Regions from separate parts of the Variovorax sp. UC74_104 genome, predicted to be linked through region 2. Evidence: riboswitches for the same ligand, from Rfam matches in the RefSeq annotation. Region 2 holds a riboswitch; the other holds the start of a gene.
The links. Region 2 has a riboswitch for glycine ahead of gcvT (glycine cleavage system aminomethyltransferase GcvT). Riboswitches for the same ligand answer to the same signal wherever they lie in the genome.
Positions count from the first base shown of each region.

Region 1: another riboswitch for glycine. It lies ahead of ACHMXA_RS07530 (D-amino acid dehydrogenase); the one in region 2 lies ahead of gcvT (glycine cleavage system aminomethyltransferase GcvT).

Region 1 covers NZ_CP171978.1:1,598,600-1,612,900, reverse strand. Annotated here, with positions in the region: gene ACHMXA_RS07550 (GDP-mannose 4,6-dehydratase) at 1-886, opposite strand, end outside; gene rfbA (glucose-1-phosphate thymidylyltransferase RfbA) at 924-1,820, opposite strand; gene rfbD (dTDP-4-dehydrorhamnose reductase) at 1,844-2,734, opposite strand; gene rfbB (dTDP-glucose 4,6-dehydratase) at 2,731-3,801, opposite strand; glycine riboswitch at 3,928-4,018, shown strand; glycine riboswitch at 4,051-4,158, shown strand; partial or broken gene ACHMXA_RS07530 (D-amino acid dehydrogenase) at 4,250-5,558, shown strand; gene ACHMXA_RS07525 (RtcB family protein) at 5,578-6,984, opposite strand; gene ACHMXA_RS07520 (FIST C-terminal domain-containing protein) at 7,188-8,468, opposite strand; gene ACHMXA_RS07515 (PhaM family polyhydroxyalkanoate granule multifunctional regulatory protein) at 8,514-9,257, opposite strand; gene ACHMXA_RS07510 (PLP-dependent aminotransferase family protein) at 9,347-10,792, opposite strand; gene ACHMXA_RS07505 (LysE family translocator) at 10,915-11,514, shown strand; gene ACHMXA_RS07500 (DMT family transporter) at 11,669-12,637, shown strand; gene ACHMXA_RS07495 (VOC family protein) at 12,637-13,044, shown strand; gene ACHMXA_RS07490 (PLP-dependent aminotransferase family protein) at 13,108-14,301, shown strand, end outside.
Region 2 covers NZ_CP171978.1:4,621,398-4,635,698, forward strand. Annotated here, with positions in the region: gene ACHMXA_RS21715 (electron transfer flavoprotein-ubiquinone oxidoreductase) at 1-851, shown strand, start outside; gene ACHMXA_RS21720 (hypothetical protein) at 915-1,505, opposite strand; gene ACHMXA_RS21725 (hypothetical protein) at 1,505-1,984, opposite strand; gene denD (D-erythronate dehydrogenase) at 2,116-3,135, shown strand; gene ACHMXA_RS21735 (TRAP transporter substrate-binding protein) at 3,180-4,163, shown strand; gene ACHMXA_RS21740 (TRAP transporter small permease) at 4,264-4,776, shown strand; gene ACHMXA_RS21745 (TRAP transporter large permease) at 4,789-6,081, shown strand; gene ACHMXA_RS21750 (helix-turn-helix domain-containing protein) at 6,091-6,873, opposite strand; gene ACHMXA_RS21755 (MFS transporter) at 6,972-8,162, shown strand; gene ACHMXA_RS21760 (DUF4440 domain-containing protein) at 8,247-8,726, shown strand; gene ACHMXA_RS21765 (hypothetical protein) at 8,827-9,375, shown strand; gene ACHMXA_RS21770 (YkvA family protein) at 9,425-9,835, shown strand; glycine riboswitch at 9,882-9,978, shown strand; glycine riboswitch at 9,991-10,102, shown strand; gene gcvT (glycine cleavage system aminomethyltransferase GcvT) at 10,148-11,320, shown strand; gene gcvH (glycine cleavage system protein GcvH) at 11,374-11,745, shown strand; partial or broken gene gcvP (aminomethyl-transferring glycine dehydrogenase) at 11,850-14,301, shown strand, end outside.

The DNA of each region.
Region 1 (14,301 bases), 3.0 Mb from region 2:
GCGAGTTATCGGACACGAGCTTGAGAACCTCGCTCTTGTCAGGACGCATGCGAGCAGAGTCGGTAACGATCTCTTTCTCCACGCCCATCAGCTTCAGGATGCGCTCAGCAAAATGCCCGATGGTGAAGGTCGAGCCCGTACCGAGGTTGATCGTGCGCCCTTCGACTCCAGGTGTCACCGAGGCAGCGACGAAACCGGCGACAGTGTCCGTCACGAAAGTCATGTCGCGTTCGGGTGTCAGCGAGCCAAGCTTGATCACATCCTGCGTCAATGCCTGAGAAATGATGGTCGGAATGAACGCTCGTGCAGACTGCCGCGGACCGAACGTGTTAAACGGACGCAATGTCACTACGCCGGTATCGAACGAGCGGTAGTAGCTCTCGGCAATCTTGTCTGCGCCGATCTTGGAGGCCGAGTAGGGCGACTGGCCCTGCAGTGGATGTTCTTCGTCGATCGGCACGCGGATCGCAGTGCCGTACACCTCGGAGGTGCTCGTATGGACCACGCGGCGCACCGAGAGCCGGCGCGCAGCCTCCACGACGTTCAGCGTACCTTCGACGTTGGTGCGCACGTAGCTGCGCGGCGCAACATAGGAGTACGGAATCGCGATAAGGGCCGCCAGATGGCAGACGACATCGATGCCCTGCATTGCATGCATGACGAAATCACCATCGTCGATATTGCCCGCTACAACGCGAAACTCACCTTTCACGTCGTCCGAAACAAATTCAAGATTGCCCCAACTTGAGGCAGATCCATAGCGAACCATCGCAGTCACTTCGGCTCCCGCTCGGACCAGCGCCTCCACGAGGTGGCTCCCGATGAATCCGCCAGCGCCGGTTACAAGGTACTTTTGCCCCGTGAGGTCTTGAGTGGATGAGTGCATGAGTCGTGTTTTTTTAAAAGATACTTAGAAATCGGGTTCAGAATGAACGGTCTTCGACGAGCAACCGGTTGAGATATTTGCCGTAGGCATTCTTTTGCAGGGGCGCGGCCAAGCGCGCAAGCTGCTCCTTATCAATGAAGCCGTGACGCCACGCAATCTCTTCGGGGCAAGCTATCTTCAGCCCCTGACGATGCTCTAGCGTGGCAATGAACTGCCCTGCCTCTAGCAAGCTCTCGTGCGTGCCCGTGTCCAGCCACGCATAGCCCCGCTGCATGATCTGCACGTTCAGTTGATCGCGATCCAGATACGCTTGATTCACGGCAGTGATCTCCAGTTCGCCTCGCGCGCTCGGCTTCACAGATTTGGCGATATCCACTACCTGGTTGTCATAGAAGTAGAGACCGGTGACCGCATAGCTGCTCTTGGGCTTCAGCGGCTTTTCTTCGATGCTGCTCGCCTTACCCTTGTCATCGAACGCCACGACGCCGTAGCGCTCTGGGTCCTGCACGTGATAGGCGAACACTGTGGCACCGGAAGCCTTCGCATCGGCATCGGCCAGCAGGTGCACGAAGTCGTGGCCATAGAAAATGTTGTCCCCCAGCACCAGCGCGCTCTCCGAATTTCCTACGAATTTGTCCCCGATGATGAACGCCTGCGCGAGCCCGTCCGGACTGGCCTGTACCTCGTACTGCAGGTTGATGCCCCACTGGCTGCCGTCCCCCAGCAGCTGCTGGAAGCGCGGCGTGTCCTGCGGGGTACTGATGATCAGGATGTCGCGCATGCCACCCAGCATGAGCGTGCTGAGCGGGTAGTAGATCATCGGCTTGTCGTACACCGGCAGCAGCTGTTTGCTGATCGCCAGGGTCGCGGGATGCAGGCGCGTGCCCGAACCGCCGGCCAGGATGATGCCCTTGCGTTGCGTCGTCTTGGTCATGCTTTCTCTTCTCGTGGGATTCTTCAAAGGATTTCGCGCAGCATGCGCGCGACGCCTTCCTGCCAAGGCGGCAGGCGCAGTCCAAACGTGGTCTGAAGCTTGCTGGTGTCGAGGCGCGAGTTGTGCGGCCGCTTCGCCGGCGTCGGGAATGCGCTGGTCGGCACGGCCTCGACGGCATCGGGGCCGGCCTTGAGTTCGACGCCTGCCTGCTGCGCCATTTCGAGCACGAAGCGCGCGTAGCCGTACCACGTCGTCTCGCCGCCGGCGATCGCGTGATAGAGGCCGACCTTGGATGGATCCTGCAGCGTCGCGCGGATGGCGTGCGCCGTCACGTCGGCCAGCAGTTCCGCGCCGGTGGGTGCACCGAACTGGTCGTCGATGACGGTCAGCTTGTCGCGCTCCTTGGCCAGCCGCAGCATGGTCTTGGCGAAGTTGCCGCCGCGCGCGGCATACACCCAACTGGTGCGAAAGATCAGGTGCCTGGCGCAGTGCCGGGCCACCAGTTGCTCGCCTTCGAGCTTGGTGCTGCCGTAGACGCTGAGCGGGCCGGTCGCGTCGTCTTCCTTCCACGGCGTGGTGCCGCTGCCGTCGAAGACGTAGTCGGTCGAGTAATGCACCATCAGCGCGCCGATCTTCTGGGCCGCTTCGGCCACGACGCCGGGCGAGGTGGCGTTGAGCTTGCGCGCGAACTCGGGTTCGCTCTCGGCCTTGTCGACGGCGGTATGCGCCGCGGCATTGACGATCACGTCGGGACGCACCTTGAGCACCGTGTCGGCGAGCTCTTCGGGCCGGCTGAAGTCGGCGTGGAAATCGGTGCTGTCGAAGTCGAGCGCGACCAGTTCACCGAGCGGCGCCAGGCTGCGCTGCAGTTCCCAGCCGACCTGTCCGCCCTTGCCCAGCAGCAGCAGCTTCATGCCGCGGCCTTCGCGTCGTACTGCTTCTCGACCCACTCGCGGTACGCGCCGCTTTGCACGTTGCGTACCCATTCGCTGTTCGCGAGGTACCACTCGACCGTCTTGCGGATGCCGGTGTCGAAGGTTTCGGCGGGCTTCCAGCCGAGTTCGCGCTCGAGCTTGCGCGCGTCGATGGCGTAGCGGCGGTCGTGGCCGGGACGGTCGGTGACGTAGGTGATCTGTTCCTTGTACGGCTTGCCGTCGGCGCGGGGGCGCAGTTCGTCGAGCAGGGCGCACACGGTGTTGACGATCTCGATGTTGGGCTTCTCGTTCCAGCCGCCCACGTTGTAGGTCTCGCCGAGCTTGCCGGCTTCGAGCACACGGCGGATGGCGCTGCAGTGGTCCTTCACGTAGAGCCAGTCGCGCACCTGCATGCCGTCGCCGTACACGGGCAGGTTCTTGCCGGCCAGCGCGTTGACGATCATCAGGGGGATCAGCTTCTCGGGGAAGTGGAACGGGCCGTAGTTGTTGGAGCAGTTGGTGGTCAGCACCGGCAGGCCGTAGGTGTGGTGCCAGGCGCGCACGAGGTGGTCGCTGGCGGCCTTGCTGGCCGAATACGGGCTGTTGGGCTCGTACTTGTTCTCCTCGGTGAAGGCCGGGTCGGTCTTGGAGAGCGAGCCGTAGACCTCGTCGGTCGACACGTGCAGGAAGCGGAAGGCCGACTTCTGGTCGGCCGGCAGCACGCTCCAGAAGCCGCGCACCGATTCGAGCAGCCGGAAGGTGCCGAGCACGTTGGTCTGCACGAAGTCTTCGGGGCCGTGGATCGAGCGGTCCACATGCGACTCGGCGGCGAAGTTCACCACGGCACGGGGCCTGTGCTCGGCGAGCAGGCGGTCGATCAGGGCGCTGTCGCCGATGTCGCCCTGCACGAAGATGTGCTTCGGGTTGCCCTTGAGCGACGCGAGGGTCTCGAGGTTGCCGGCGTAGGTCAGCTTGTCGAGGTTCACGACGGGCTCGTCGCTGTTCGCGATCCAGTCGAGTACGAAATTGGCGCCAATGAAGCCAGCGCCGCCGGTAACCAAGATCATGGGGTCCCCTGAGTGTTGGAAGTCATCGCCTTGTGGCCATGAACCTTAACCCGCGATTATCCCATTGGGCCGAAGAGCAAAAACACAAGACGTTACCGCCAGCCTGTCGGTGCGTTTACAATGATTCTCGATACTGCAGGAGAGTGGGCCACCCTAGGTGGCCCTACCGAAGGCGCAAACTCCCATAAACGCTCAGGTAGGCCACCGAAGTCTTGGTACTTCGGCAAGGGGTCAGTACTGCATCAAATCAGAACGCCGTCTGGAGAGTCGCCACCATGCGTGGCGCACCGAAGGAGCAAATTCGTTGCAAGGGCGCAACGGATGAATCTCTCAGGTACCGAGGACAGGGGGAGCGGCAACTTGGACAGCGGTTGTCCGGTTGCTTACTATTAATCAAATAGTTCACACCCACCCGCCGTTCAAGCGCAGCACCTCAAAGGTACTTGAAATGCGCGTGATCGTTCTCGGCGCCGGCCTGCTCGGCGTGACCTCGGCTTACTACCTCCAGCAACTCGGCCACGAAGTGACCGTGATCGACCGGCAGGCCACCCCGGCCGCCGAAACCAGCTTCGCCAACGGCGGGCAGATCTCCGTCAGCCATGCAGAACCCTGGGCCAACCCCAGCGCGCCGCTGAAGGTGCTGCAATGGCTGGGCAAGGAAGACGCCCCCGCTGCTCTTCCGCATGCGCGCCGACATGCGCCAGTGGCTCTGGGGCCTGCAGTTCCTGCGCGAATGCACGCCGGCGCGCACCCGCCACAACATCGAGCAGATCGTTCGTCTGGGCACATACAGCCGCTCGATGTTGCAACAGTTGCGCCGCGACACCGGTCTCAGCTACGACCAGCGCACCCAGGGCATCCTCCACTTCTACACGACGCAGAAGGAGTTCGACGGCGCCCTCGAGCCCGCCGAGCAGATGCGCGCCCTGGGCTGCGAGCGCCAGGTCATCTCGGCCGACGAGGCCGTGAAGATCGAGCCCGCGCTCGCCCATATCCGCCCGAAGCTGGCCGGCGCCACCTACACGGCCGAGGACGAGTCCGGCGACGCCAACCGCTTCGCCCGCGAACTCGTCGGGCTGGCCGCCGCCGCAGGCGTCAAGTTCCTGATGAGCCACACCGTCACCGCGCTGCGCGAAGCCGGCGGCAGCATCGACCACGTCGAGGCCACCGACAGCGAAGGCCGCTTCCAGCGCATCCGCGGCGACGCCTTCGTGCTGGCGATGGGCTCGCTGAGCCCGCTGTACGCAGCGCCGCTGGGCATCCGGCTGCCGATCTACCCTGCGAAGGGCTATTCGGTGACGCTGCCTGTCAAGGACGCCTCGAAGGCGCACCAAGTCTCGCTGACCGACGATGAATTCAAGCTCGTCTTCTCGCGCTACACCTCGGCCTCGGGCGACCGCCTGCGCATCGCCGGCACGGCCGAGCTCAACGGCTACGACCGCGACCTGAACCGCGTGCGCTGCGAAGCCATCGTGCGCCGCGTCGAGGAGCTCTTCCCTGGCGCCGGCGACACCACCCAGGCCCAGTTCTGGACCGGCTTGCGCCCGGCCACGCCGAGCAACGTCCCGCTGATCGGCAAGACCAAGCTGCCGAACCTGTTCCTCAACTCGGGCCACGGCACCCTGGGCTGGACGCACGCCTGCGGCTCGGGCAAGTCGATCGCGCGGATCGTGAGCGGGCTGGAGCCGGAGGTCGATTTCGCGTTCACGGGGATGCCGGCGCCCAAGCCGCGCGTTCCGCAGCCCGCGCTGGGCTGACGAGCCGGCAATTCCTGGATCACGCCTTGAACGTGATCCAGGGCCGGAGCCGCACCGCGCAATGGATCAGCCCGGCGCGCTCCTGCGCGTCGATCACCTCGCCGATGGGCTTGTAGGCCTGCGGCGCCTCCTCGATCCGGCGCTCCTCGCGCAAGGTCACGCATTGCCAGCTGGCCTGGTGGTCGGCGGGCGCGGGCCGCATCGCGCGCACCTGCTGCCGACGCATCCGCCGGCCGGCGCCATGGCTGCATGACCAGAGCCAGTCTTCATGTCCGAGTCCGGAGGCCAGATACGAGTAGTCGCCCATCGAGCCGGGGATCAGCGCCAGGTCGCCCGCATTCGCCGGCGTCGCTCCCTTGCGGTGGATGTTCATACCGTGTTCCCGCAGCACGACGTTGTGCGGCACGTCCACCACCAGCTTCGACGACGTAGCGCCGAGCAGTTCGGCGAAATCCTTCCGCACCAGTTCGGCCAGGACAACCCGGTTTGCCCATGCATAGCGCGCCGCAACTCCCATGGCCTCCAGGTATTCGTCGGCCAGAGGGCCCGCCAGGCCATAGAGGCCGCTTTTCGGATGACGCAGCCCCTTGGGCCATTCGTCGCGGGCGCGGTCCATCCAGCGGCCGCCCACATGGAACCCGATGTCGCGCGAGCCGCTGTGGATCATCACGACCACGTCCCCTGCTTTCAGGCCGGCGCGATAGGCTTCATGGCGGTCCATCACATGGTCCACCACCTGCAGCTCCACGAAATGGTTGCCGCTTCCCGGCGTGCCCAGGCAGGGGTCGCGGAACACCTCGTGGCGGACGCCGGTGTAGGCCTCTGGAGCATGCCGCGCGCTGCCGCCGAATGTCGCCAGGCCGATGCAGGCGTCGAGCTCGGCCTGCAACCGGTCGCGGTCGCAGGAAGACCACAGCCCGCCGTTGCGCACCACCTCCAGGAAGGCCGACGGGCCTACGTCGAACAGCGCCCTGAACGCCGTCGTGTGCACCGGCACGTCGCGGCCGTTGTCGAGCAGGCTGCGCGTGAGCCGGTCGACCAGCCTCGTCTTGTGCGGAGCCACCTGGTCGAGCGTGAGCCCGGTGGTCAGCAGCCGCATGCCGCAGTTGATGTCGGTGCCCACCGCCGCGGGAATGACGAAATCGGGATCGGTCGCGACGACGCTGCCGACGGGCGCGACGGAGCCCGGGTGGAAGTCGGGCGTCGCGCAGGCCTTGCACACGCCCTTCTCGCCGTCGGGCGAGCGCACGCTGGCGAATGCCAGCAATTGGTTCACCGCCTTCTCTTCCAGAGGAAGGCTGGGCGGCAGGAGCACCGTGGCCTGCGAGGCCTCGTGGTGCAGGTGGTAGATGCCGTCGCGGTAGTCGACGGCGATGCCGGCGCGCGAAAAGGCACGCTGGAGTCTCGAGAAACGAAGGTCGCTCATGGCTGCTGTTCCATTGGGGAAACCGTGTCGGCTTCCTGCCTCGTCGCACTTTGCGTGGAGAGGCGAAAGAGATCGCCCGCGCTCGCTGACGATGCGCGGTTGGCTCTTTCTTGCAGCAGCAGAGATTCAAGAAAGCGGGCGGATTCTAGTGACGCATGCTTTCACCGGAAACCCGCCCGTCGCTTTTTTACGTCAGCCCCGAGTCAATCGGGCGCCCTGAAAACCGTCAACACCCCGGTATACCCATACAGATGGTGCCGCGCGATCTCGCCCGCGGCGAAGAAACCTACCAGCGGCACGTCGCCCAGCGCGTGGCGCACGATCTGCAGCTCCGCGCCCGGCGCGCCGAAGTGCGGGCCGCCGCGGCCGGAGCAGCTCACGTACACGGCCCCCGCGATGCGTCGCGCCGGATGCGGCGCGGCTTCGGCCTCGCCTGCCGCCACGGCACGGGCTGTGGCCAGCGTCTGCTCCTCGGGTTCGAGTTCTTCGCGGATTTCCGCGCAGATGCGCATCAGGTCGGCGCGCGCGGCCTGGGCGTTGCGGCGGCAGAAGGTCAGGCGCATGCCGGCTTCCGCGGTGTCGGCGATGGCGATGCCGCGCCGCGTGGGGTCGAGCCCGATGATGTGGCGCACGAGCACGTCGGCGCCCAGGTCGCCGGTGCGGCGGATGCCGTCGCTGCCGGCATCGGCCAGGCCGACGAGGGTGTTGCGCACCGCGTCGATGGCCTCCTGCGGGCGTTCGAGCGACACCTGCAGGTCGGCCAGCAGTACGTCGAGGGCGGGTTCGCCGTCGAGCTTGAGCAGCAGGTTGCCGTCGGCCTCGGTGATCTCGCGTTCGCGCACCGCGCCCGAGCGAAGCGGCTGGCAGCCCTGGGTGACGCGCGACACCAGCCGCACGCCCTCGCCGAAGACCACGCCCGAAAGCCCGCCCGAGAACACGCCGCCCGCCGCGCCGTGCCCGCGGATGTTGCCGTTCCCACCGACGGCGAACTGCAGCGCGCCGCCGCGTCCCGACGAGAGCCCGCCGAACAGGTAGCCCGTGTCGGTGCGCCCCGCCATCTCGCCGATCAGCTCGGCCAGGTCGGGCGTGGCGGGGTCGGCGTGCACCAGCGCCGTATGCGCCTCGAAGCCGCTCATCTCCGAATTGCCCAGCGGCGCGACGCCGGAAAACACACGGTATTGGTCGCTCGGCAGCGCGCAGAGCATCAGGGTCATGCCGGGTTCGTCGAAATACTCGGCGTTGTTGGCCGACACGCCGATGCCGACGGTGCCCGACCAGTCGGTCACCTCGGGCAGTTCGGCGCTCAGGTGGTCGAGGATGTCCTGCGCGTCGTTCGCGTAGTGGTCGGTGATGTAGAGCAGCCCCAGCGTGGGCGCGGAGGCGTAGTCGGGCAGCGCCATCTGCGCCCGCAGCTGGGCGAGCACGAGGCCCGCCGCCATTCGCCATTGCGGATGGGTGGCATGGCCGGAGGGAAACAACTTCATGATGCGTGCCAACCCGTTCTTCAGGAAATGGATGTGTGTATGACGTCAGCGTCGCGCGGAGGTTCGCTTGCGCGCGGCGGTCGACGCCTTCTTCTTCGCGGCCGGTGCCGCAGCCTTCTTCGCGGCAGGGGCGGGCTTGCGGGCCGCCGCCGGCTTGCTGCCGATGACCGAGCCGACCGCGTCGGCCAGCGGCTGGGCCATGGCCGGCACCTTCAGCTGGGCCGCGTCCTGCAGCGCCGTGCTGGCGATCTGCTGGAACTGTTCGGTGAGCGAACCCCACCACTGCATCGGATCGACCACGCCCGCGCCATCGGTCGACCCGGCTTTAGCCTTGGCCGCGGCCGGCTTGCGGCGCGGCCTGCTGGGAGCCGGTGCTTCTTCTTCAGGGGCCTCGTCCTCTTCCTCGATCTCCTCGAGCTCGGGCTCCGGGGCTGCCGCCGCCGCAGGTGCCGGCGCGGGGGCCATCGCGGCCGCCTGCCTGGTGAATGCACTGGCGATGTCTTCCATGCGCACGTTCATGCCGCGCAGCGTCGACAGCGTCATCTTCTGCACCTCCAGCGCCTGGATGGTGGCCTTGAGCGCATGTCCGTTCTGCTCGAGCCAGTACTGGACGGTCTTGAGTTCCTGGATGCGCTTGTCGACCTCCTCCACGCTCAGCGTGGGCGCCACCCAGCTCGCGATGCCCGGGATCGAACCGCTCCCCGACGCCGCGCCGCCGGCGAGGTTCTTCAGGAAGTCGAATCCGGGAACGAACTGGCTGAAGTCGAAGGGCTTGCTGGCGGTGCTCATGCGGGAGGTCTCCTGGGTGCTGGGTATGGGTTTTCTTGTGCTGCCAGCTTACTCCAAGCCTCCGGGCTTTTCGCGCCCTTTCGGGTCCGTCAGACTTCGCTTCGCACCTTGCTGAACACCTTCCAGAAAGCCGCGTCCTGCGAGGTCGCGAAGTTGATCCGCATCATGGTGCTCGGCGGCCGGCGGGCATGAAAAAGCGACCCGGGCGCCAGCAGGTAGCCCTGGTCGAGCATGCGCTGCGTGAGCGCGTCGGTGTCCACGCCGGTATCGACCCAGCCGAAGAGTCCCGCCGGCTCCGAGGCGAAGGTGCAGCCGTGCGCCATGGCCAGCTTCACCGCCCGCCCCCGCGCCCCGTCGAGCCGGATGCGCACGCGCTCGGAGTGCCGGCGCAGCTGCCCCTGGTCGATGCACCACGACAAGGCCCGCTCGAACAGCGTGGGCGAGGTCAGCGTGGCCAGCAGCTTGGTCTCGAGCAGCCGCTCCTTCAGGTCGGGCGGCGCGGCCAGGAAGCCGATGCGCCAGTTGGGCGCCAGGATCTTCGCGAAGCCGCTGACGTAGATGGTGCGCTGCAGCCCGTCGAGCGCGCTCAGCCGCGTGGCGTGCTCGGGCGCGAGGTGGCTGTAGGTGTCGTCCTCGACGATGTGGAAGTCGTATTCGTTGGCCAGCTTGAGCACGCGGTGCGCGCTGCCCGGCGTGAGGCTGTAGCCGGTGGGGTTGTGCAGCACGCTCACGCTGACGAAGAGCTTGGGGCTGTGCAGCTTGCAATATTGCGCCATCACTTCCAGGTCGGGCCCGTCGGCGCGGCGCGGCACCGGCAGGATGCGCATGCCCAGCGCCTCCAGCCGCGCGAACTCCAGCGCCCAGCCCGGCTCCTCGACCATCACCGGATCGCCCGCGCGCAGCAGCGTGCGGCTCACGATGTCCAGCGCATGCGTGGCGCCGACGGTGGTCACGATCTGGTCGGGCGAGGCCGGCACGTTGATGCCCACCAGCTTCTGCGAGAGGCTGCGCCGCAGGCTCATGTCGCCGGCAGGCTCGCCGTACTGCAGAGAGAGCTCCTGCAGCGCGGCTGTATTGGTCATGCGCCGCACGGCCGTCGGCATGAAGGTCGAGGCCATCCAGTCGGGCGGGAACACGCCCATGCCCGGCTGCGGCTTGTCGCTCGGGCGATGGAACATGCTGCGGATCAGCGAGCTGGCGTCGGCCGGCACGCGCGAGGCCATCATCTGCACCGCGATCGCGGCGGGCACGCCCATCACGCCGTTGGAGTCGGCGCCGTTGGCCGAGCGGGCGTCCTGCGCCGGGGCGGAGTCGCGAACGTAGAAGCCGCGCTGCCGCCGGGCCTCGACCAGCCCCTGCGCCAGCAGCTGGTCATAGGCCGCGACCACGGTGTACGGGCTCACGCCCTGCTGCCGCGCGCATTCGCGCACCGAGGGCAGGCGCGCGCCGGGCGGCAGCAGCCGGGTGCGGATGCGCTCGGCCAGGCGGTCGGCGAGCTGCCCCGTCAGCGACTGTGTGGAGGTGCGTGTGAGCATGCGTCGTCCGGGCTGTGCCGGTTTCCCTGGCTTCTGTGTCGAAGGGGTGACCAATACAGATTGGGTGATTGTTCGATCATCTGTACTGGAACTGTAATGGTCTCAAGTTTAGAGTGTGTGTCATGAACTGGCAAGAATTCACCGCGCTGCTGGTGCTGGCCACGGCGATGAGCTTCTCGCCCGGCCCCAACACCACGCTTTCCACCGCCTTGGCGGCCAACGGCGGCCTGCCGCGCGCCATGCGCTTCGTGGTCGCGGTGCCGGTGGGCTGGACGCTGCTGCTGGCGCTGTGCGCCGCGGGCATCGGCGCGCTGGTGGTGGCGGTGCCTTCGCTGCGGCTGGCCATCAAGGCGCTGGGCATCGGCTATTTGCTGTGGCTCGCGTACAAGCTCAGCGGGAGCGCCACGCTCGGCAGGGCCGACGGCAAGAGCCTGTCGGTGGGCTTTGGCCAGGGCGTGATGCTGCAGTTCGTGAACATCAAGGCCTGGCTGCTGGCGCTCACGCTGGTGGCCGGCTGGATCGCCGGGCAGCCCGATGCGCTGCACCGCTTCGCGATCGTGGCGCCGGTGATGCTGGCCTATGCCTTCGTCAGCAACTTCGCCTATGCGCTGGTCGGCGCCATGCTGCGCGACTGGCTGGCCAAGGGCTCGCGGCTGCTGTGGTTCAACCGCGCAATGGGGCTCGTGCTCGTGCTCACCGCCTGGTGGATGGCGGGCGTATGAGATCGGCTCACCCCCAGGCTTCGCGCACTTCGTGTCGCTTCGCCAACCCCCTTGCAGGGGGCAATACCAGCGGCCCGGCCGAGCCGGTTCCGCGGTATTCCCCGACGGCGCACCGCCCGGTTTCAGCGGCACCTTTCTCCGGGAGGTCGCCGACATGAAGAACATCAAGGACGAAACTCTCGGCATGTGGCTGGGCGTGGTGGGTGTGGCGATGTTCGCCATCACGCTGCCGATGACGCGCCTGGCCACCGGCTCGCAGGATGCGCCGCAGCTGTCGCCGTGGTTCGTCACCCTCGGGCGGGCCGCGCTGGCGGGCGTGCTGTCGGCCGTCTTCCTGCTGGTCACGCGCTCGCCGCGCCCGGCTCCACATCAGTGGAAGCCGCTGGGAATAGCGGTGCTGGGCAACGCCATCGGGTTCCCGCTGCTGCTGGCCTACGCGCTGCGCGTGGTCACGGCCAGCCATGCGGCGGTGGTGACCGCCCTGCTGCCGCTGGTCACGGCCGCCGTCGCAGCCTGGGTGCTGCACCAGCGCGCGCGGCTGGGCTTCTGGCTCTGCGCCGTCGCGGGTAGCCTGCTGGTGGTGGTGTTCTCGGTGCTGCGCGCGAGCCAGGGCGGACACGGCTTCGGCTTCGAGTGGGCCGACCTGCTGCTGGTGGGCGCGGTCATCGCCGCCTCCCTGGGCTACATCTACGGCGCGCAGGTCACGCCTTCGCTGGGCGCCGAGCGCGTGATCTGCTGGGTGTGCGTGATGGCGCTGCCCGTCACGCTGCCGGCCACGCTCGCGCTGTGGCCCACGCAGCCGATCGCCACCGCATCCTGGCTGGGCTTCGTCTACGTCGGCATGTTCTCGATGTGGATCGGCTTCTTCGCCTGGTACCGCGGCCTGGCCCTGGGCGGCGCGCTGCGCGTGAGCCAGACGCAGCTGCTGCAGCCCTTCCTGTCGATCCTGGCCTCGATCCCGATCCTGGGCGAGCCGCTGGACGTGGTCACGCTGGCCTTCGCTGTCGCCGTGGTGGCCACGGTGGTCATCGGCAAGCGCCTGTCGCAGCCGCCGGCCGCTTCGGCCGCTTCGGCCACAGCGCCGCTGCCCGCCGGCGCAGTCCGTACGGGAAGGAGCCGCTGATGTTCAGCCACGTCACCGTCGGCTGCTCCGACCTGCCGCGCGCCGCCGCCTTCTACGACGCGCTGCTCGCCCCGCTCGGGCTCGAGCGCCGCCCGGTCACGCCCGACGGCGGCCCCGCGGCGGCCTGCTGGATCGTGCCGGGGCAGGCGCTGCCGCGCTTCTACGCGTACATCCCGCTGGATGGCGAACCCGCCAGCGTCGGCAACGGCAGCATGGTCGCGTTCCGCGCGGCCACGGCCGACGCCGTGAACGCCGCCCACGAGGCGGCCCTGCGCCATGGCGGCCGCGACGACGGCCCGCCCGGCCCACGCCCACGCTACGGCCATGGCTATTACGGCGCCTACCTGCGCGACCCCGACGGCAACAAAATCCATGTCGCATACCGTGGCGACATCGCGGCGGACTGAATCCCGCCTCCGCCTGTACCCTCATTCATCCGAACCTCACCTCACGCCTGAAAGAAGAAAGCCATGAACTGGAAACTCGCCGCCCGCGCCGCCAAGATGAATCCCTCGGTGCTGCGTGAAATCCTCAAGGTCACCGAGCGCCCCGGCATCATCAGCCTCGCCGGCGGCCTTCCCTCGCCCAAGACCTTCCCGATCCAGGCTTTCGCCGACGCCTGCGCCGAAGTGCTGCACAACGACGGCCAGGCCGCGCTGCAGTACGCGGCCAGCGAAGGCTACGCGCCGCTGCGCCAGGCGGTCGCCGACATGCTGCCGTGGGACGTCGACGCTTCGCAGGTGCTCATCACCACCGGCTCGCAGCAAGGCCTCGACCTGGTGGCCAAGGTGCTGATCGATCCGGGCAGCAAGGTGCTGGTGGAGACGCCCACCTACCTCGGCGCACTGCAGGCCTTCGGCCCGATGGAACCGCACCCGGTGGGGGTGGCCAGCGACGACGAGGGCGTGCTCGTCGACGACCTCGTGGCCAAGGCGAAGGACGCGCGCTTCATCTACCTGCTGCCCAACTTCCAGAATCCCACCGGCCGCACCATGACGGAAGAGCGCCGCGCCGCCGTCTCGGCCGCCGCTGCCGCCGCCGGCCTGCCCATCGTGGAAGACAACCCTTACGGCGAACTCTGGTTCGACGAAGCCCCGCCGCTGCCGCTGGCCGCGCGCAACCCCGAGGGCGTGATCTACCTCGGCTCGTTCTCGAAGGTGCTGGCCCCCGGCCTGCGACTGGGCTTCCTGGTGGCGCCCAAGTCCATCTACCCGAAGCTGCTGCAGGCCAAGCAGGCCGTCGACCTGCACACGCCGATCTTCACGCAGCGCATGGTCTCGGCGGTGATGAAGGACGGGTTCCTGGACCGCCATGTGCCCACCATCCGCGCCCTCTACAAGCGTCAGCGCGACGCGATGATGGCCGCGCTCAAGCGCGAGATGGCGGGCCTGGACGTGAAGTTCAACGCGCCCAAGGGCGGCATGTTCCTGTGGGCGCGCCTGCCCGAAGGCGTGGACACCGTGAAGCTGCTGCCCAAGGCGGTGGAGCGCAACGTGGCCTTCGTGCCCGGCGCGCCCTTCTACGCCGGCGAAGGCGATCCGCGCACGCTGCGCCTGTCGTTCGTGACTGCCAGCGTGGAAGAGATCGACACCGCCATCGCCGCGCTGGCGCAGACCCTGCGCGAAGAGCTGGTGCTGCTCGGCGACAAGACGCCGGCCGTGGCG
Region 2 (14,301 bases):
GCCCCTTCGAGGAAATGCAGCGCTGGAAGCTGCACCCCAACATCCGCTGGTACCTGGAGGGCGACGAGTCCAAGGGCATCAAGCCCGCCAAGCGCATCGGCTACGGCGCGCGCGCCATCACGGCCGGCGGCCTGATGTCGCTGCCCAAGACCGTGTTCCCGGGCGGCGCGCTGGTCGGCTGCGAGGCCGGCTACCTCAACGTGAGCCGCATCAAGGGCAGCCATGCCGCCATCAAGACCGGCATGCTGTGCGCCGAAGCCGCCTTCGACGCGGTCATGGCCGGCCGCCAGCACGACGAACTCGCCGCATACCCGGCCGCCTTCGAGAAGAGCTGGCTGCACACCGAACTGAACAAGGCCCGCAACTTCAAGGCCTGGTTCAAGAAGGGCCTGGGTATCGCCACCTTCATGAACGGCGTCGAGCAATGGCTGCTCAAGGGCCATATTCCTTGGACGCTGCGCCGCAACAAGGCCGACCACCTGTACCTGAAGCCCGCTGCCGAGTGCAAGCCCATCGTCTACCCCAAGCCCGACGGCAAGCTCACCTTCGACCGCCTCTCCAGCGTGTTCATCAGCAACACCAACCATGAAGAGCAGCAGCCGGCCCACCTGACGCTCAAGGACGCGACAGTGCCCGTGAACGTCAACCTCGCCAAGTTCGCGGGCCCCGAGAGCCGCTACTGCCCCGCTGGCGTGTACGAGTTCGTCGGCACCGAGGACGGCAAGCAGCGCCTGCAGATCAACGCGCAGAACTGCGTGCACTGCAAGACCTGCGACATCAAGGACCCGACGCAGAACATCGTGTGGGTCACGCCCGAAGGCGGTGGCGGGCCGAACTACGTGGGGATGTAAGGCCCCCGGCCGCTTCTTCCCGCTCGAGGCCCTCTTCGGAGGGCTTTTTCTTTGCCTGCCGCCTCAGGCAAGGTACGAGGCAACCTCCTCGGGCGTGAGCATCCGCACGAGCGACACACGCGACTTCTGCTCCGAATGGAGCACGCGGTCGAACCCGTTCCAGCTGCGGCTGGGCTTGTCCTGCGTGTCCAGCGCCACGAGCACCAGCCGGCCCTGCCTGCGCGCGTTCTCGCGCAGCGAACCTTCGCCCCATGACCACGCCATGGGATCGACCAGCTCGCCGTTCCTGAAGGCGTGGGCCTGCAGCCACAGGTACTCGGCGCAGTCGGTGTCGCGGCTTGCGTTCGCGCCCGACTCGCGCGCGGGCGGCTGGATGCCGAGGGCCTTGGCGTGCTTGCGCATCAGCTTCTGCAGAAGCGAGAACGCGTGGAAGTTGTTGTTGATGGCGTGGGCCTTCACCACCATGCCGGTGCCGGAGGCCGGGAGCACCACCACCAGTTCGTCCTCGTAGGCCAGTTCGGCGGCACCCTGCAGGAAGTGCAGACCGTCGATCGGCAGCGAATCGTTGACAGCCAACGCATCGACGCGCGCCACCAGTTCGCCGTCGGCCAGCAGGGCGCGATGGTTGCGCACGTCGCGCATGAGCATGGTCATCAGCGGAAGCACCAGCAGGCCGGCTGCGGCCTGCCGTGCCTCGACCTCGAAACGTTCCTGCGCCGACAGCGCACCGAGCGCGGCATTGGCCGCCTGCCATTCGGCGAGATCGTCGGGATCCGCGTCATCGTCGTCCTCCTGCGGCTGCGTCGCGCAGAAGGGCTCAGAGAGACGAGCAGGCCGGACATGATCTCCAGCGCCGCGCCGAAGAGCAGATGCGGATCGGCGCCCTCCTCCACGAGTGCGCCGCAGAACAGGGCCAGCAGCGCGGCCCGATGAGGATGCAGAACGGGCAACTCGGCAGCGGCGAGTTGCAGCACGTCGTTCTTCTCTGGGCTTTTCATCACCGAGACGTAGAAATCCATCACCTCCTTGCGCGAGAAGAACGAGGACTTGGTTTCGAGATCGGCCTCGCGCAGCACGGGCTGCCGCAGCGTGGCGAGGAAGTCGGGAGGAAGTGTCGTGGTCATGGGCGGCATAAGCGGCATAGGCGGCATGGGCGGCTCGAATCGGGCCGGAAGCTATCCGGGGCAACTTGTGGGCTCTTGGCGGCGGTTCGCTTGCGATTTGCTTATTCTCCAGGCTCACCAGGAAACAGGAGAGAGACTTCATGCAGATCGTCATCACCGGCGGCGCCGGCTTTCTCGGCGCGCGCCTCGCACGCACGCTGCTCGCGCAAGGCAGCCTTTCACTGGCCGGCGCCGCAGCCCGCCCCATCGAGCGCATCACGCTGGTCGACCGCGCCGCTCCGCCGGCGGACCTGGCAGCCGACGGCCGCATCGAGGCCATCACCGGCGACCTCAACGACCAGCTCTCGGCGCAGGCCGATGCCACGCCCTGGCGCGAGGCCGACGCCATCTTCCACCTGGCCGCAGCAGTGAGCGGCGAATGCGAGGCCGACTTCGACCTCGGCATGCGCAGCAACTTCGCCGCCACGCATGCGCTGCTCGAACGGGTTCGCGCTCTCGGCACGAAGCCGGTGCTGGTCTTCGCCAGCTCGCTCGCGGTGTTCGGCGATTCGCCCGAGCAGCCGCTGCCGAAGGTGATCGAAGACCACACGCTGCCCACGCCGCAGACCAGCTACGGCATCCAGAAATTCATAGGTGAACAGCTGGTGGCCGACTTCACGCGCAAGGGTTTCGTGCGCGGGCGCAGCGTGCGGCTCATGACGGTGAGCGTGCGGCCGGGCAAGCCCAACGGCGCGGCCTCGGGCTTCTTCAGCGGAATGATCCGCGAGCCGCTGGCGGGGCTGCGCGCGGCCTGCCCGGTGCCCGACGAGACGCCTGTGGCCGTTGCGTCACCGGCGCGCACTGTCGAAGGCATCATCCGCGCCGCCGAGGCGACCGACGCGCAATGGGGCCCGCGCACCGCGCTGAACCTGCCCTCGCTGCCGACCACGGTGGGCGAGATGGCCGCGGCGCTGGAGCGCGTGGCCGGCAAGGCCGCCACCGCCCTGCTCGACCGCACGCCCGACCCGACGATCATGCGGATCGTGAAGACCTGGCCCGGCCACATCGAAACCGCACGGGCGAAGGCGCTGGGCCTGACCGCCGACGACAGTTTCGAGGCGGTCATCCGCGAGTACGTCCGTGAAAATCCCGACGCGGTGAAGCTCCCCGGTGTTGCATAGTCCGGTGCGCCTGACGCGCACCTGACCCCAACCCCGGAGACATCATGAAACTCGGCCACATCGCCGCCGCCTGCCTTTCGCTCGCCCTGGGCACCCTCGCCGCTTCCGCCTTCGCCCAGGCCCCCACCGTTCTCAAGATCGGCTACGCGACTTCCAAGGAGTCGCACTACGGCGTGGGCTCCACGGTGTTCTGCGAAGAGATCGAGAAGGGCACGCAAGGCCGCTACAAGTGCCAGCACTTCGCCAACTCGGCGCTGGGCGGCGAGCGCGAGCAGATCGAGGCCATCCAGCTGGGCACGCAGGACCTGGTCAACACCTCGACCGGCCCGGTGGGCAACTTCGTACCCGAGGTGAAGATTGTTGACATTCCGTTCCTCTTTCGCGACTACGACCATGCGCGCAAGGTGATGGACGGCCCGATCGGCCAGGACATCCTGACCAAGTTCCCGAGCAAGGGCATCATCGCGCTGGCCTGGACGGAGAACGGCTTTCGCCACATGACGAACAGCAAGCGCGACATCGTCAAGCCCACCGACGCGGCCGGCCTGAAGATGCGCACCATGGAAAACAAGGTGCACATGGACGGCTACCGCACCTTCGGCATCCTGCCCACGCCGATGGCCTTCCCCGAGCTCTTCGGCGCGCTGCAGCAGGGCACGGTCGACGGGCAGGAGAACCCCATTCCGGTGATCCTGGCCTCGAAGTTCTCGCAGGTGCAGAAGCACCTCTCGCTCACGGGCCACGTGTACTCGCCGGCGCTCCTGCTGCTGTCGCCGAAGGTGTGGAACAAGCTCTCGGACGCCGACAAGAAGGTGTTCACCGAAGCCGCGAAGAAGGCCGCCATTGCCCAGCGCAAGAAGGTGAACGACGACGAGAACAACGGCATCGCCCAGCTCGAGAAAGACGGCATGAAGGTCACGCGCACGGTCGACGGCGCCGCCTTCCGCGAGGCGCTGAAGCCGGCGTACGTGAGCTACGCCAAGGAATTCGGCGCGGACAACATCAAGAAGATCACGGACGTCAAGTAACGCCCGCTCCGCCGGTCTTCCGGCAACGCGCCCGGTCCGCCACAGTGCGCCGGGCGCTTCGTTTTTTCTTCTCTCCCGAAACAACAGAGAACAACTCAAAGTGCAAGCCTTCGAGCGCTACTTTCTCGCCGCCAACCGCTGGGCGCTGATTCTTCTGCTGGCCGCCATGTCGGTCATCATCTTCACCAACGTCGTGCTGCGCTACACCACCAGCCAATCGCTCGAATGGGCCGAGGAGGTGTCGCGCCACATGATGATCTGGCTCACTTTCCTGGGCGCCGGCCCGGTGCTGCGCTACGGCGGGCACATCGCGGTCGAGAACCTTCAGGACGCGCTGCCCCGCTCCGCCGCGGTGGCGCTGCGCATCGTGGTGGCCGGGCTGCTCTTCGCCTTCTTCGGCTTCATGGTGTGGTACGGCTGGCTCTACATGCAGCGCACGATGTTCCAGCTCACGGCCGTCACGCAGATTCCGTTCGCCTACATCTACAGCGCGATGCTGTTCGGCGGCGTGCTGCTCGTCGTGCACTGGCTGCTGGTGGTGCGCGGCTACGTGCTGAACCGCGAGTTCGCGTCCGACGCGCACTTCGACGCCAACGCCTCGGCGTCGCTGTAAGGAGGAACGACCATGGATGCCAGCATCGTTCTGATCGTCTCCGCCTGCATTTTCCTGGCCATCGGCGTGCCCGTGGCCTTCGCGCTGGGCTTGTCCACCGTCACCACGCTGATCCTCGCGGAAAACTATCCGCTGATGGTGCTGCTGAAGGAAACCTTCACCGGCATCGACAGCTTTCCGCTGATGGCGGTGCCCTTCTTCATCCTGGCGGCCGAGCTAATGAGCGGCGGCTCGCTCACCGAGGTGCTGCTGCGCTTCGCGGGCCAATTCGTGGGCCACCGGCGCGGCGGGCTCGGCTACACCAACGTGGTGTCGCTGACCTTCTTCTCGGGCATCTCGGGCTCGGCGCTGGCCGACGCGGCGGGGCCGGGGTCGATGCTCATCAGGATGATGGACAAGGCCGGCTACGACCGCTCGTACGCGGCGGCGCTCACCGCCTCGACCGCGATCGTGGGGCCGATCATCCCGCCCTCGATCATCATGATCATCTACGCGCTGCAGGACGAGACGGTCTCGGTCGGCACGCTGTTCGCGGCGGGCATCCTCCCGGGCATCCTGATCGCGGTGGCGATGTGCCTGGTGAACTACCACGTCTCGAAGAAGCGCAACTACAAGGGCGATGGGCAGACGCCGCCGCTGCGCGAGATCCTGGTGACGACGTGGAAGGCGATTCCCGCGATCCTGCTGCCGGTGGTCATCCTGGGCGGCATGCGCGCGGGCTGGTTCACGCCCACAGAAGCCTCGGTGGTGGCGGTGTTCTACGCGCTGGTGTGCGGCAAGTTCGTCTACCGCACGCTCGAATGGAAGGCGCTGCCGGACATTCTTTCGCGCTCCGCCCTGCTCTCGGCCTCGGTGCTGATCATCATCGGCCTGTCGGCGTCGTTCGCGTGGGTCCTGACCATCGAGGGCATTCCGCAGCAGATGGCCGAGTGGCTGATCGGCATGAACCTCTCGCCGTGGATGTTCCTGATCATCGTCAACATCTTCCTGCTGCTCTTCGGCATCTTCATCGAGCCGCTGCCGGGCGTGATGGTGCTGGCGCCGATCCTCGCGCCGGTGGCGGTGAAGCTGGGCGTGGACCCGGTGCACTTCGCGATGATCGTGATCTTCAACCTCACGCTCGGCATGATCACGCCGCCGGTGGGCGGGCTGCTCTTCGTGACATGCAACGTGTCGAAGGTGCCGATGACGGCGCTGGTGAAGGAGCTGGTGCCCTTCCTGTGGGCACACGGCGCGGTACTGCTGATTTTGACTTTCGTGCCGGCGCTGAGCACCTGGCTGCCGCACACGCTAGGGTTCAAGTAGCGAAGCCGTTCATCCGGGCCGGTGCAGGTACTGGCTCGGCGGCACGCCCAAGGTGCGCCGGAACATCGCGGTGAAGGCGCTCGGGCTCTCGTAGCCGTGGGCCAGCGCCACCTCCAGGATCGACGCGCCCGCTGCCAGCCGGGGCAGGCTCAGCAGCAGCCTCGCCTGCCGGCACCACGCACCGAAGTTCATGCCCGTCTCGCGCTGGAACAGGCGCGCGAGCGTGCGGGTGTTCATGTGCAGGCGCTGCGCCCAGTCGTCCAGCGCGGCGGGCAGCGAAGGATCGCGCACCAGTTCCTCGCACAGCGCGGCCAGCCGGGCGTGGCGTGGCATCGGCACGTGCAGCGAAAGCGCGGGTGCGGCCTCGATCTCGTCGAGGATCAGCTCCATCACGCGCTCGTCGCGGCCGCCCGGCGCGTAGTCCAGCGGCAGCGACACGGCCGTGACGATCAGCTCCCGCAGCAGCGCGCCGACGTGGATCACGCGGCACTCGCTGCCCAGGTCGGCACGTGTGCCGGGCTCGACGAACACGGTGCGCATGCGCACCTCGCCGGCCATGCGGATCTCGTGCTCCATGCCGCCGGGCACCCACACGCCGCGACCGGTCGGCACCACCCAGCTTCCGGCCGCCGCGCTCACCAGCATCACGCCCGAGATCGCGTGGATGAGCTGCCCGCGCCGGTGCGTGTGCGGCGGAATGAAGGCGTCGCCGGCAGGGTCGGTCGCGAGCACCGCGACGGCGCGCGGGGTCGATTCGCCCTGCTCCGGGCGGAGGTTGATCGCTTTGTCCATTTCTCGACGATGCTTGCCAATTCGTAGCAGGAACATCTTCTCACGGCTTCCTACGATGCTTTTTTCCACTCCTACAGCAAACGAAAGAAGCATCCGTCATGAACAAGCGCCGACTCGGGCTGCTCACCGGCACCCATGCCGTCAACGACCTCTACCAGGGCCTCGTGCCCGCCCTGCTGCCCTTCATGGTGCTGGAGCGCGGCTATAGCTACACGGCAGTCAGCGGCCTGATGCTGGCGGCCACGGGTCTGTCGAGCGTGGTGCAGCCGCTGTTCGGCCTGTACGCCGACCGGCATCCGCGCAGCTGGCTGGTGCCCACGGGCTTCCTGGTGGCCGCGCTGGGCGTGGTGCTGGCGGGGCTGAGCCAGAGCTACCTGCTGACCTGGATCGCGATGGCGCTGTGCGGCCTGGGCATCGCGGCCTACCACCCGCCGGCCACGGTGGCTGCGCGCGCGGCTGGCGGCGGCTCGCAGAAAGCGATGAGCGTGTTCTCGGTGGGCGGCACCATCGGCGCCTCGTTCGCGCCGGTGCTGGCGGCCACGGCCGTGGGCGGCGGCAGCCTGTCGCGCAGCTACCTGCTGGGCGCGCCGGCGCTGGCGATGGGCGTGGTGTGGTTCGTCGTGAGCGCGCGGCGCGGTGCGGCCTCGGGCAGCGCGGCCGCGGCGGCACGCAAGGCCGGCGACCACCTGATGAAGCCGCACAACGACTGGCACGCCTTCGGGCTGCTGGTGGCAACCATCGTGGGCTGGTCGATTCCGTACGTCACGGTGATGTCGATGCTGTCGCTGCGCATCACGCGCGACCTGCACGGCTCGGCCTTCCAGGGCGCGGCGGCGCTTACCGCGTTCACGGCGGCGGGCGCGGTCGGCACGCTGCTCGGTGGGTGGCTGGGCGATCGCATCGGGCGCATGGGCACGATCCGCGCGGGCTACCTCTTCGCGCTGCCCTCGCTCGCGGGCATCGTGCTCGCGCCGAGCGCCGGCTGGGCGCTGGCCTGCACCGGGCTCTTCGGCCTGTGCATGTTCCTGCCCTTCGCGGCACAGGTGACGCTCGCGCAGGACTACCTTCCGCGCAACCCGGCCACCGCCAGCGGCATCGCGCTGGGGCTGGCGCTGTCGGTGGGCGGGCTGGTGTCGCCGCTCTTCGGCATGCTGTCGGACGCGCGCGGCCTCGGCGTGACGCTGACGGCGGTGCTCTGCGTGCTGTGCGCCGCGGCGGTGATGGCGCTGCGCCTGCGCAACCGGACGCCGCAGGCCTTGCCGGCCGAAGCCGAGGGGGCTGCCGCCTGAACACGGGTTCCCCGGGGGGCCAGTCGGCTTCACGCATGTTCGCTGCCAGAATCGGGCGAGAACCGACAAGGAGGGGACTGCGCCATGAATCGATTCCGGAGTTGCCTGATGGGAGGCGCCATGGGCGGCGCATTGCTGGCACCGGCCGCCTTCGGCGCCCCGCCCGCGGCGCCGGCCACACAGGCAGCCCCCGCACCGGTGGCGCCCGCGCCGGCAGATCCCGCCGCCGGCATCCGCGAAGTCGAAGCCGCCGTGCGCGCCTGGGCAGCAGCCTGGTCCGCTCGGGACGTGGCGCGCTACCTGGCGGCCTACGCACCCGACTTCGCCCCGCCGCGCGGCCAGGACCGCAAGGCCTGGGAGGCCGACCGCCGCGCGCGCATCGAGGACAAGGCCGTCATCAACGTGGGCATCGAAAGCCTCGTCATCAGTGTCCAGGGGCAATCGGCCAGCGCCACCTTCGAGCAGACCTACAGCGCCGACAAATTCCGCGAGAAAGGCCGCAAGACGCTGGAGCTGCAGCGCGTTGGCAACCGCTGGCTCATACGCAAGGAAAGCGCCGGCTGAAGGGCCGCCACGCAATTGCCCCTGTAAGGCGAACGGTTCATGGAGATGTCACTACTTGCAACGATGCTGCAGCCTTCGTTTCCCCAAAGCTGTGGCTGCCATGTTTCCCACCAAGACCGACAAGGCGCGCAACGAACTCCAGGGCGGACAGCGCACGCTCACCCAGCGCGAACGCGCCCTGCTGCTGATGGCCGACGGCCGGCGCTCCCTGACCGACTTCAGTCCCCTCTTCCCCAACCGCGACGAAGCCGAGCGGACGATCCAGGCGCTGATCGACAAGGGCTACCTGCAGGGCACGAAGGCCGCGGCGGCGGAAGCCGAGCCCCCCGCGCAGCCCGCGCCCTCGCCCATTCCCGCCGCCGAGCCGATCCAGGTCGCCACCTCCGCCGACACCTTCGACGGCAAGCGTTCGCTGGCGACAACGCGCATGTTCCTCTTCGACATCTGCGAGCGCATGTTCGTGCGCCGCGACCCGAAGTTCGCGCTGCAGATGCGCGACGCCCTGCGCGAGGCGCGCGACCGCGAGGCCATGCTGACCATCGCCGCGCTGATGCTCACCGAGATCGAGAAGACCGCCGGCGTGGAGCGCGCCGAGTCGCTGCGAGAGCGCATCGACCGGCTGCTGCCGCCGGCCGAAGTGATTCACTGAGGACCTCGATGGGGGCGGCCGTCGCCCCAGCCTGTGACACCATCGCCGGGTGAATTCCCCGCCTCCCGTCTCCACCTCGTTGTCCGCACGCCTTCGCGGCTGGGCCAGGCGCCTCAAGCGCGATGGCGTCACGCTCTGGTTCGCCTGCCGGCACGCCGCCACGCCGTGGTACGCCAAGGCGCTCGGCATGTTCGTGGTGGCCTATGCGCTCAGCCCGATCGACCTGATTCCCGACTTCGTTCCAGTGCTCGGCTACGTCGACGACGTGCTGCTGCTGCCGGGGCTGATCTGGCTCACGATCCGGCTGATTCCGGCGCCGGTGCTCGCCGAATGCCGCGAGCGGGCCGATGCCTGGATGCAAAGCTCGGGCTCCAGGCCGACCAGCCGCTGGGGCGCCGCACTGGTCGTGGCCGTGTGGATCGCCGCGGTCGCGGGGGCGTGGTACCTGTGGGCACGTTGAGGGCGGCAGGACAAATCCGCCGGCCGGGCTGCCCGATCAACTACACTCGCCCGGGTCAGGAGAGAGCCCCGCAAGCCGGGGCCGCCGAAGGCGCAGGGGGCTATTTCCCCCGAACGCTCAGGCAAAAGGACTGACGAGGCGCCGGTGAAAACCGGCGTTTCCTTGCTGGAGAGAGGCCGCCGCCACCAACCGAGGCAGCGGCCCACCGAAGGAGCAAACCCCGATCGTGGGGCGAATCTCTCAGGTAAAGCGGACAGCAGGGGTGGCCCATGGCTTGCGTCATGGATTTCGACTGCCCCTTTGGAGTGCCCCGTGGCCGCTTCCTCCGCATCCGCTACCGAACTTCTCAAGACGCCGCTGTACGACCTCCACCTGGAGTTGGGCGCCCGCATGGTGCCCTTCGCCGGCTATTCGATGCCGGTCCAGTACCCCGCCGGCCTGATGGCCGAACACAAGCACACGCGCGACGCAGCCGGCCTGTTCGACATCTCACACATGGGCCAGCTGCGCCTGGTCGGCCCCGACGCCGCTGCCGCCTTCGAGACCCTGATGCCCGTCGACGTGATCGACCTGCCCGCCGGCAAGCAGCGCTACGGCCTGCTGCTGAACGACGAGGGCGGCATCCTCGACGACCTGATGTTCTTCAACGAGGGCAACGGCTCGATCTTCGTGATCGTCAACGGCGCCTGCAAGGTGGCCGACATCGCCCACATCCAGCAGAAGATCGGCTCGCGCTGCGAGGTGCGCCCCCTGCCCGACCACGCGCTGCTCGCGCTGCAGGGCCCGCAGGCCGCGGCCACGCTGGCGCGGCTGTCGCCCGGCATCGAGCGCTTCGTGTTCATGACCGGCGGCTCGGTGCAGATCGGCGGCATCCCGGCCTTCGTCACCCGCAGCGGCTACACCGGCGAAGACGGCTTCGAGATCTCGGTGGCCGCATCCGACGCCGAACGCCTCGCCCGCCTGCTGCTGGCCCAGCCCGAGGTCAAGCCCATCGGCCTGGGCGCGCGCAATTCGCTGCGGCTCGAAGCGGGCCTTTGCCTCTACGGCAACGACATCGACACCACCACCACGCCCGTCGAGGCCTCGCTCAACTGGGCGATGCAGAAGGTGCGCCGTACCGGTGGCGCGCGCGAAGGCGGCTTTCCGGGCGCCGCGAAGATCCTCGCGCAGCTCGCCGCAGCCACCGCAGGCGCGGCCGGCCACACCGACCACGACACGCTGAAGCGCAAGCGCGTGGGCCTCGTGGCGCTGGAGCGCATTCCGGTGCGCGACGGCACGGTGCTGCAGTCCTTCGAAGGCCAGGACATCGGCCTCGTCACCAGCGGCCTGCTCGGCCCCACGGCCGACCGCTGCATCGCCATGGGCTACGTGGCCACCGCCTTCGCCGAGCCCGGCACGCGCGTGCAGGCCATCGTGCGCGGCAAGCCGGTGCCGATGGAAGTGTCGACCATGCCCTTCGTGCCCACCCGCTACTACCGCGGCTGACCGGCTAGGCTCTGCACCCCCGATCCATTTTTTCCACGAGGAGTTTTTCCACCATGAGCATCAAGTACACCAAGGACCACGAATGGGTGTCGGCCGAAGGCGACGCGGCCACCGTCGGCATCACCGTGCACGCGCAGGACGCGCTGGGCGACGTGGTGTTCGTCGACCTGCCCGAAGTCGGCAAGACCTTCGCCCAGGGCGAAGTCGCCGGTGTCGTCGAATCGGTGAAGGCCGCCGCCGACGTGTTCATGCCCGTCTCGGGCGAGATCACCGAAGTGAACGAAGCGCTGCGCGCCGACCCGTCGCTGGCCAACAGCGACCCGCTGGCCGCCGGCTGGTTCTTCAAGGTCAAGCTGAGCGATCCGGCGCAGCTCGACGCGCTGCTGGACGCGGCCAGCTACGACAAGTTCGCCGCCGAATCCTGATGCGCTGCTGAAAGCCGGCGACCGGGTACGGGTGACGCGAGGATTTCTCGTCATCCGGATCCGGCTCCCGCTCCCGTATTCCTCTCTTGCCCCATCCCATCGCCATGTCAAGCCACGCCCTCCCCCCCCTGCAAGAACTCGAGAACGCCGAAGAATTCATTGCCCGCCACATCGGCATCGATGCGGCGGACGAGGCGCGCATGCTGCCGGCGATCGGGTCGGAAACGCGCGCGGAGCTCATCGACGGCATCGTGCCCGCGGCCATCCGCCGCTCGAAGCCCATGCGCCTGCCCGCGCCGGTGACCGAAGCCGACGCGCTGGCCGAGCTGAAGGCGATGGCGTCGAAGAACAAGGTGTTCCGCAACTTCATCGGCCAGGGCTATTACGGCAACCACACGCCGGGCGTGATCCTGCGCAACATCCTCGAAGAATCCCGCCTGGTACACCGCCTACACGCCCTACCAGGCCGAGATCTCGCAGGGCCGCATGGAAGCCCTGCTCAATTTCCAGACGATGGTGTGCGACCTCACGGGCATGGCCATCGCCAATGCATCGATGCTCGACGAAGCCACGGCCGCCGCCGAGGCCATGACGCTCGCCAAGCGCAGCGTGAAGAGCAAGAGCAACGTGTTCCTGGTGTCGGGCGACTGCCACCCGCAGACCATCGAAGTGATCAAGACGCGCGCCGCGCCGCTGGGCATCGAGGTCAAGGTGAGCACCGTGTCGGAAACACTGCCGCACCTGATGGTGAGCGGCGCCTTCTTCGGCGTGCTCGCGCAATACCCCGCCACCACCGGCCACGTGCACGACCTGCGCCCGCTCGCGGGCCATGCGCACCAGTGCGACGCGGCCTTCATCGTCGCGGCCGACCTGCTGGCGTTGACGCTGCTCGCGCCTCCGGGCGAATGGGGCGCCGACATCGTCTGCGGCACCACGCAGCGCTTCGGCATGCCGCTTTGCAACGGCGGCCCGCACGCCGCCTACCTGGCCTGCCGCGACGAGTTCAAGCGCTCGCTGCCGGGCCGCCTTGTGGGCGTGAGCGTCGACACGCACGGCCAGCCGGCCTACCGCCTCGCGCTGCAGACGCGCGAGCAGCACATCCGCCGCGAGAAAGCCACTTCCAACATCTGTACCGCGCAGGTGCTGCCGGCCGTGGTGGCCAGCATGTACGCCGTGTACCACGGGCCCGACGGCCTCACCCGCATCGCGCAGCGCGTGGCCGCGCTCACCGCCGTGCTGGCCAAGGGCCTCGCGCAGATGGGCCGCGAGCCGGTGAACGCCACCGCCTTCGACTCGCTGACCATCCGCACCGGCGAAGACACGCAGGCGATCATCGAGCGCGCACTGGCCGCCGGCGTCAACCTGCGCCAGCGCCTGCAGCAGCACCTGGGCATCTCGCTGGACGAGACCAGCACGCGCGCCGACGTCGAAACGCTGTGGGCCCTGTTCGCGCCCGCCGGCACGCAGGCGCCGCGCTTCGACGACCTCTCGGGCAGCACCGTGCCGCTGATCCCCGAAGACCTGCGCCGCACCAGCGCATTCCTCACGCACCCGGTGTTCAACACCCACAAGAGCGAGACGGCGATGCTGCGCTACATCCGCAGCCTGTCGGACAAGGATCTGGCGCTCGACCGCAGCATGATCCCGCTGGGCAGCTGCACCATGAAGCTCAACGCGACCAGCGAGATGATCCCCATCACCTGGCCCGAGTTCGCCAACATCCACCCCTTCGCGCCGGCCGACCAGCTGCAGGGCTACGCCCAGCTCGACGCCCAGCTGCGCGCCTGGCTGTGCGAGGCGACCGGCTACGCGGGCATCAGCCTGCAGCCCAATGCGGGCTCGCAGGGCGAGTACGCGGGCCTGCTGGCCATCAAGTCCTTCCATGAGGCCAAGGGCCAGGGCCATCGCAACATCTGCTTGATCCCCTCTTCCGCGCACGGCACCAACCCGGCCAGCGCGCAGATGGTGGGCCTGCAGGTGGTGGTGACGGCCTGCGACGCGCAGGGCAACGTCGACATCGACGACCTCAAGCGCGCCTGCGAGAAGCACAGCGCCAACTTGGCCGCGGTGATGATCACCTACCCCAGCACCCACGGCGTGTTCGAGACCCGCGTGAAGGAGCTGTGCGAGCTGGTGCATGCGCACGGCGGTCGCGTGTACGTGGACGGCGCCAACATGAACGCGCTGGTCGGCGTGGCCGCGCCGGGCGAGTTCGGCGGCGACGTGAGCCACCTGAACCTGCACAAGACCTTCTGCATCCCGCACGGCGGCGGCGGGCCGGGCGTCGGCCCCGTCTGCGTGGTCGAAGACCTCGTGCCCTACCTGCCGGGCCATGCCACGGCCGGCGTACCTTCCAACGGCGTGGGCGCGGTGTCGGCCGCGCCGCTGGGCAATGCGGCGGTGCTGCCGATCAGCTGGATGTACTGCCGCATGATGGGCGCCAAGGGCCTGCAGGCCGCGACGGAGACGGCCATCCTGAGCGCCAACTACATCAGCGCGCGCCTGAAGGACCACTACCCCACGCTGTACGCCAGCCCCAACGGACACGTCGCGCAC